2 regions of the Streptomyces macrosporus genome follow, and region 2 is predicted to be linked to the other one. Evidence: riboswitches for the same ligand, from Rfam matches in the RefSeq annotation. Region 2 holds a riboswitch; the other holds the start of a gene.
The links. Region 2 has a riboswitch for glycine ahead of gcvT (glycine cleavage system aminomethyltransferase GcvT). Riboswitches for the same ligand answer to the same signal wherever they lie in the genome.
Positions count from the first base shown of each region.

Region 1 (3,392 bases), on a different contig from region 2:
GCCTCGGCCCGCGCGGGGTGGTCGCCACCGCCTCCTACGAGGCCCGTCCCTTCGGAGTGCACTCGGCGATGCCGATGGCGCAGGCCCGGCGGCTGTGCCCGAACGCCGCCTACCTCACGCCCCGCTTCGGCCTCTACCGCCAGGTGAGCGACGTGGTGATGGGCCTGCTGCGCGCGCTGTCGCCGCTGGTGGAGCCGCTGAGCTTGGACGAGGCGTTCGTGGACCTCCAGGCGGGCGGCTCGAGGGTGGCGTCGGCGCGGGAGGCCCGCGCCGTCGGCGAACGGCTGCGCCGGGACATCCGGGCCGCCACCGGGCTCAGCGGCTCGGTCGGACTGGCCGGCTCGAAGATGCTCGCCAAGATCGCTTCGGAACAGGCCAAGCCCGACGGACTGGTGGTGATCCGGCCCGGCACCGAACGCGCCCTGCTGGCCCCGATGCCGGTGCGCACGCTGCCCGGGGTGGGCCCCGCCACCGAGCAGACGCTCCGCCGGGCGGGGGTGGCGACCGTCGGGGAGGTCGTCGAGGCCGGGGAGGCGGAACTGGTCCGTCTGCTGGGCCGGGCGCACGGCACGGCGCTCCACATGATGGCGCAGGGGATCGACGAGCGGCCGGTGGTGGCCGACCGGGACGCCAAGTCGGTCTCGGTGGAGGACACCTTCGACACCGACCTCACCGATCGCGCCCGGATCCACGCGGAGATCGCCCGGCTGGCCGACCGCTGCGTGGAACGGTTGCGGAAGGCGGGGCGCTCCGGACGCACGGTGGTGATCAAGGTGCGCAACTACGACTTCTCCACCCTCACCCGCTCCGAGACGCTGCGCGGTCCCACGGACGATCCGGCGGTCGTCAGGGAGGCCGCCGCGCGGCTGATCGAGGGGGTGGACACCACCGCCGGGGTGCGGCTGCTGGGGGTCGGGGTGAGCGGCCTGGCCGACTTCACCCAGGAGGACCTGTTCGCCCAGGCCGGCGATGCTCTCCAGGGCGACCGGCCGCCGCGGCCGGCTCCGCCCGTGGCGGTCGCCCCGGCGGCCGGGGAGGTCTCGGGGGCCGTACGTCGCTGGCTGCCCGGTCTGGACGTGCGGCACGCGCGGTACGGGCCGGGCTGGGTCCAGGGCAGCGGTCTGGGGCGGGTGACGGTGCGGTTCGAGGAACCCGGATCACCGCCGGGCCGGGTGCGCACCTTCGCGGTGGACGACCCGGAACTGGAGCCCTCCGACCCGCTTCCCCTCCGGGTCGGTCAGCCCTCCGACCCCGCGATCCGTCCGAAGGTCATCTCGTCGTCGGACAGGGACGCCTCGACGGACACGTCCAGCCCGTAGTGGCGGTAGAGCATCAGCTCCTGCTCGGGGGAGAGGTGGTGGCCCACGCCGAAGTCCGGCGCGCCCTTGACCAGGGAGCGCTCGAAGGGGACCCGCAGCGCCCCGTCCACCACCTCGCTGGGTTCCAGCGGGACGAAGGCGTCGCGGCCGAAGAGGCCGGTGCGCACCGCCGCCCACTCCGGCACGCCGGTGGCGTCGTCGAGGTACACCTCGTCGACGGTGCCGATCTTCTGCCCGTCGCGGTCGAACGCCTTGAGCCCTATCAGGTGCCGCGGATCGATGTCGGTCTGCACGGTCCCTCCAACTGCTCGCATGAAGTCGCGCTTGTTCGGAAACGAGGACTACAAACAACGAAAGGGCACATTCGGTGCATCGGCCACTCGACAACGGGACCGGAACGACACGAGGCCGGCGGCACCCGTCGCTGGTAGGCTCTGAAACGGCTGCTGACCCCGAGCGGGAGAGTCCTCCGACGGCAGACGCCGGAGGCGCCGAAGGAGCAAACCCTCCCCGGAATCTCTCAGGCACACGTACCGCGCGGGCGAGGTCACTCTGGAAAGCAGGGCGGGCGCGGACGAACGACACCGCCGCCCCTCCTCACCGACGGTGAAAACCGGACCGCGGGCGCGGACCGGTGAAGCTCTCAGGTCGAGATGACAGAGGGGGAGGCCGTTCGGGCGCCCGTGCCGTGGTGCCCCTCGCAGGTCGCACAGACCAGGAGGCCTCCGCAGATGACACACGACCGCATCTCCCTCACCGCGCTGGAGCGGGGCACGCCCTTCGAGGAACGCCACATCGGCCCCGACGCCGGCGACCGGGCCAAGATGCTCGCCCAGGTGGGTTACGGGTCGCTCGACGAGCTGACCGCCGCCGCGGTGCCCGAGGTGATCAGGAGCACCGAGGCGCTGAACCTGCCCGCGGCCCGCAGCGAGGCGGAGGTCCTCGCCGAACTGCGCTCCCTGGCCTCCCGCAACCGGGTGCTGCAGCCCATGATCGGCCTGGGCTACCACGGCACCTTCACCCCGCCGGTCATCCTGCGCAACGTCATGGAGAACCCGGCCTGGTACACCGCCTACACGCCCTACCAGCCGGAGATCTCCCAGGGGCGCCTGGAGGCGCTGCTGAACTTCCAGACCATGGTGGCGGACCTGACCGGCCTGCCCACCGCCGGCGCCTCGCTGCTGGACGAGGGCACCGCGGCGGCCGAGGCCATGGCGCTCTCCCGGCGCGTCGGCAAGGTCAAGGGCGGCGTGTTCCTGGTCGACGCCGACTGCCTGCCGCAGACCGTCGCCGTGATCGAGACCCGTGCCGAGCCCACCGGGGTCGAGGTCGTGGTCGCCGACCTGTCCGACGGCATCCCCGCCGAGATCGCCGAGCGCGGCGTCTTCGGCGTCCTGCTGCAGTACCCGGGCGCCTCGGGCGCCGTACGGGACCTGCGCCCCGTCGTCGAGCGGGCGCACGAGCTGGGCGCCGTCGTCACGGTCGCGGCCGACCTGCTCGCCCTGACCCTGCTGACCCCGCCCGGCGAGCTGGGCGCCGACATCGCGGTGGGCACCACCCAGCGCTTCGGCGTGCCGATGGGCTTCGGCGGGCCGCACGCCGGATACATGGCCGTACGGGAGGCCTACGCGCGCAACCTGCCCGGCCGGCTGGTCGGCGTCTCGGTGGACGCCGACGGCACCACGGCGTACCGCCTGGCCCTGCAGACGCGCGAGCAGCACATCCGCCGCGAGAGGGCCACCAGCAACATCTGCACCGCCCAGGTGCTGCTCGCCGTGATGGCCTCGATGTACGCCGTCTACCACGGCCCCGACGGGCTGGCCGCCATCGCCCGCCGCACCCACCGCCTCGCCGCCGTCCTGGCCGCCGGGCTGCGCGAGGGCGGCGTCGAGGTCGTGCACGACGCGTTCTTCGACACCGTCACCGCACGGGTGCCGGGCCGGGCCGACGAGGTCGTCGCCGCCGCCCTGGAGGCCGGGATCAACCTGCGGCGGGTCGACGCCGACCACGTCGGCGTCGCCTGCGACGAGACCACCCGACGCGAGCACCTCGCCGCCGTCTGGGAGTCCTTCG
Region 1 covers NZ_BAAASZ010000036.1:32,767-36,158, reverse strand. The annotation lists gene ABD335_RS25825 (DNA polymerase IV) at 1-1,319, shown strand, start outside; gene ABD335_RS25820 (PRC-barrel domain-containing protein) at 1,238-1,633, opposite strand; glycine riboswitch at 1,767-1,865, shown strand; glycine riboswitch at 1,867-1,986, shown strand; gene gcvP (aminomethyl-transferring glycine dehydrogenase) at 2,051-3,392, shown strand, end outside.
Region 1: another riboswitch for glycine. It lies ahead of gcvP (aminomethyl-transferring glycine dehydrogenase); the one in region 2 lies ahead of gcvT (glycine cleavage system aminomethyltransferase GcvT).

Region 2 (3,392 bases):
GGCCCGTTCGACGAGCGCGCGCCGGGCGGCGGACGCCGGTCCCCGCGTCATCCTGCGCAACGCGGGCAGCAGAGCGCAGAACGCCGCGAGGGTCTCCCCGTGTGCCTCGGTCGTCACGACCCGATCATAGGACAGACGTCGCCAAGCGTGCCCGGTCGATTCCGAACGGTGATGCGAGGAAGGGGAATCGACCGAGCGACGGGCCGACTCCCGCCGCTCGCCTAGCGGTCACGCGTGTAGAAGGGCCGCACGCACTCGCGCATCCAGTCCACGACCGGGTCCTGGGCGGCGTCCAGCAGCACCATCTGCACCGGCCACCGCACCGGCTCGCGTCCCAGCGCCCGGCTCAGGGCGTCGTGCGCCGCGACCCGGGACTCGGGGTCCAGCAGGTCCAGCTCCACCCCGACGAACAGCGCGGGCGCGTCGCCCTCGACGCTGGCCAGGCCGCGGCGCGCGGTGCGCACCTGCGGCAGTCCCGCGAACTCCCCGGCCGCCGCGGCCAGGAAGTCCACCGGCTCCTCCTGCCAGTCGGGCTCGAAGAGCCTCACCCGGGCCCCGCTCGCCACGCCCGGCACCCCCGCGGCGCCGCCCTCGCGGCACAGCTCGGCCACGGCCGGCGGGGGGATGGGGGCGCCGACGGTGCCCTCGGGGTTGATCACGATGCCGACCTGCGGCGGCAGACCGCGGGCGAACTCGCGGGCGGGCGCGACGGCGAAGGGCAGGTGCGAGCCGGCGCACTGCAGGAACTGCTGCTCGGAGCTGAAGACGGGGACGTACGGCGCCCCGTCGAGCTGGATGGTCGGCAGGTCCAGGTTGGGGCTGTCGGGGCCCCCGCCCTCGGGCAGCGGCACCCACAGGCTGCTGCGCCCGAGCACCTCCAGCAACCGGGCGCCCGCTCCGGGGACGCCGACCGACGCGGCGAGGGTCTCCTCCAGCTCGTTTCCGGGCCAGCCGCCGCCGTGTCCCGGTCCGTACTGCTGCGGGATGGTCATGTCGGAACACTATCCGCATCCGGACGGCGACGGCCCGCCCGTGCCCTCACCCCGGGCGCCGCTCGAAGACGATGCCGCGCAGCGCCCCCGCCGCGGGGCGGTCCAGCAGCACCGCCGAGACGCACCCCGCGGGCAGCCGACCGGCCTCCACGTCCGCCACCAGGCGCCCCACCGCCCGCCGGTGCCGGGCGAACGCGTACGTCGACACCCCGCGCCCCCGCTCCGCCTGCCCGGACAGCGCCACCTCCGGCGGCACGTCCAGCAGCACCATGTGCAGGGCCCGCCCGCGCCTCCGGGCGTCCCGCGCCAGCCAGCGGCGCACCCAGCGCTGGGTGCCGCAGTCGTGCACCACCACGCCCGCGCCCGAGGCCAGGGCCCGCCACAGCGACAGGTAGTGCGCGACGCGGACCAGGGGACGGTAGACGACGTAGGGCAGCCGGGCGGGCAGCCGCCGCTCCCAGCGCTCCCGCACGTCCTGGGAGTCGATCCGCACCACCGTCTCGTTCGCCGCCACCACGCGCCGGATCAGGGTGGACTTTCCGCTGCCCGGCAGGCCGGAGACCACCACCCGGTCCCCGGCGGGGAAGCGCAGGACCCGCACCCCCTCGGTTCCGCGCAGGTCGCGTCCCTCCGGCCGCACGGACGCGGGCACCGCCCGGGGCGCCGGTCCGCTCCGCGCCGCACAAGCACTCTCCAGGCTGCTCACCGGTAGGCCCTCCCCGCTGTCGGCCACGTGCTTCGCGGCTCCACCCAGAGCGTGTCAAGAAGGATGACGACGGACAAGGTGGCCGGCCGCCGGGAACCTCCCGACACTCCTTTCTCTCGGCCACCGTCTTCCCATCCTCGCGCGCCCCGCCTCCCCATGGCGTGCCGGACATGCGATGATGTGCGCGTCAACTGCATACCGGCCGTTCGAGTCCGTGCGGGAGAGTTCCCGACAGCCGCCGTCGCGGCGGGTGCCGGGGCGCCGAAGGAGCAAGTCCTCCCTTGAATCTCTCAGGCCCCGATACCGCGCGGACAAGGCACATCTGAAAAGCGGGCGCCCCCTCGAGGAGGGCGTCCCACCCAAGGTGCAAGCCGTGGTCCGTCCGTCGCGGGCTCGTGGCGAACCTCTCAGGTTCCGATGACAGATGGGGAGGATGTTCATCCCCCCGCCGTTCACCGGACCGTCCACGCCACCCGCCTGGGAGCAACAGCCATGAGCGATTCCCGACGCACCCCCCTCGACGCCGTCCACCGCGCCCTCGGCGCGACCATGACCGACTTCGCCGGCTGGGAGATGCCGCTGCGCTACGGCAGCGAGCGCGACGAGCACAACGCCGTGCGCACCCGCGCCGGACTGTTCGACCTGACGCACATGGGCGAGATCACCGTCACCGGCCCGCGGGCGGGCGAACTGCTGGACCACGCCCTGGTCGGGCACCTCTCCACGGTTCCCGTGGGCCGGGCCCGCTACACCATGATCTGCGACGAGTCCGGCGGCATCCTCGACGACCTGATCGTCTACCGGCTGGGCGTCGAGGAGTACCTGGTCGTCGCCAACGCCGCCAACGCCCGGGTGGTCCTGGACGCCCTGATCGAGCGCCGCGACGGCTTCGACGCGACCGTGCGGGACGACCGCGAGGCGTACGCGCTGCTGGCCGTCCAGGGCCCGGCCTCGCCCGCCGTCCTGGCGAGGCTCACCGACGCCGACCTGGACGGGCTGAAGTACTACGCCGGGCTGCCCGGCACGGTCGCGGGCGTGGAGACGCTGATCGCCCGCACCGGCTACACCGGCGAGGACGGCTTCGAGCTGTTCGTCGCCCCCGACGACGCGGAGACGCTGTGGCGGGCGCTGACCGAGGCCGGCGCGGACGCGGGCCTGGTGCCGTGCGGGCTGGCCTGCCGCGACACGCTGCGGCTGGAGGCGGGCATGCCGCTGTACGGGCACGAGCTGACCCGCGACATCACCCCCTTCGACGCGGGCTTCGGCCGCGTGGTGAAGTTCGACAAGCCCGGCGACTTCACCGGCCGCGCCGCCCTCGAGGAGGCGGCCCGCCGGGCGGCGGGGAACCCGCCGCGGAAGCTGGTCGGCCTGGTCGCCGCCGGCCGCCGGGTGCCGCGCGCCGGGTACGCCGTGGTCACCGCCGACGGCGCGGTGATCGGCGAGGTCACCTCCGGGGCCCCCTCCCCCACCCTGGGGAAGCCGATCGCGATGGCGTACGTGGACGCCGCCCACGCCGCTCCGGGCACGGAAGGTGTGTGCGTGGACATCCGCGGTACGCATGAGCCCTACGAGGTCGTCGCGCTGCCGTTCTACCGGCGCGAGCGCTGACGGCCGCGGCGGGGCCGGGGTCCGCCGCGGCCCCGCCCCGTGCCCGTCCACACCGTCCCACCTGGCAAGACCGGTTTCTCACCACC
Region 2 covers NZ_BAAASZ010000051.1:68,055-71,446, forward strand. The annotation lists gene ABD335_RS27920 (hypothetical protein) at 1-117, opposite strand, end outside; gene ABD335_RS27925 (enhanced serine sensitivity protein SseB) at 222-992, opposite strand; gene ABD335_RS27930 (AAA family ATPase) at 1,039-1,698, opposite strand; glycine riboswitch at 1,906-2,014, shown strand; glycine riboswitch at 2,015-2,132, shown strand; gene gcvT (glycine cleavage system aminomethyltransferase GcvT) at 2,191-3,306, shown strand.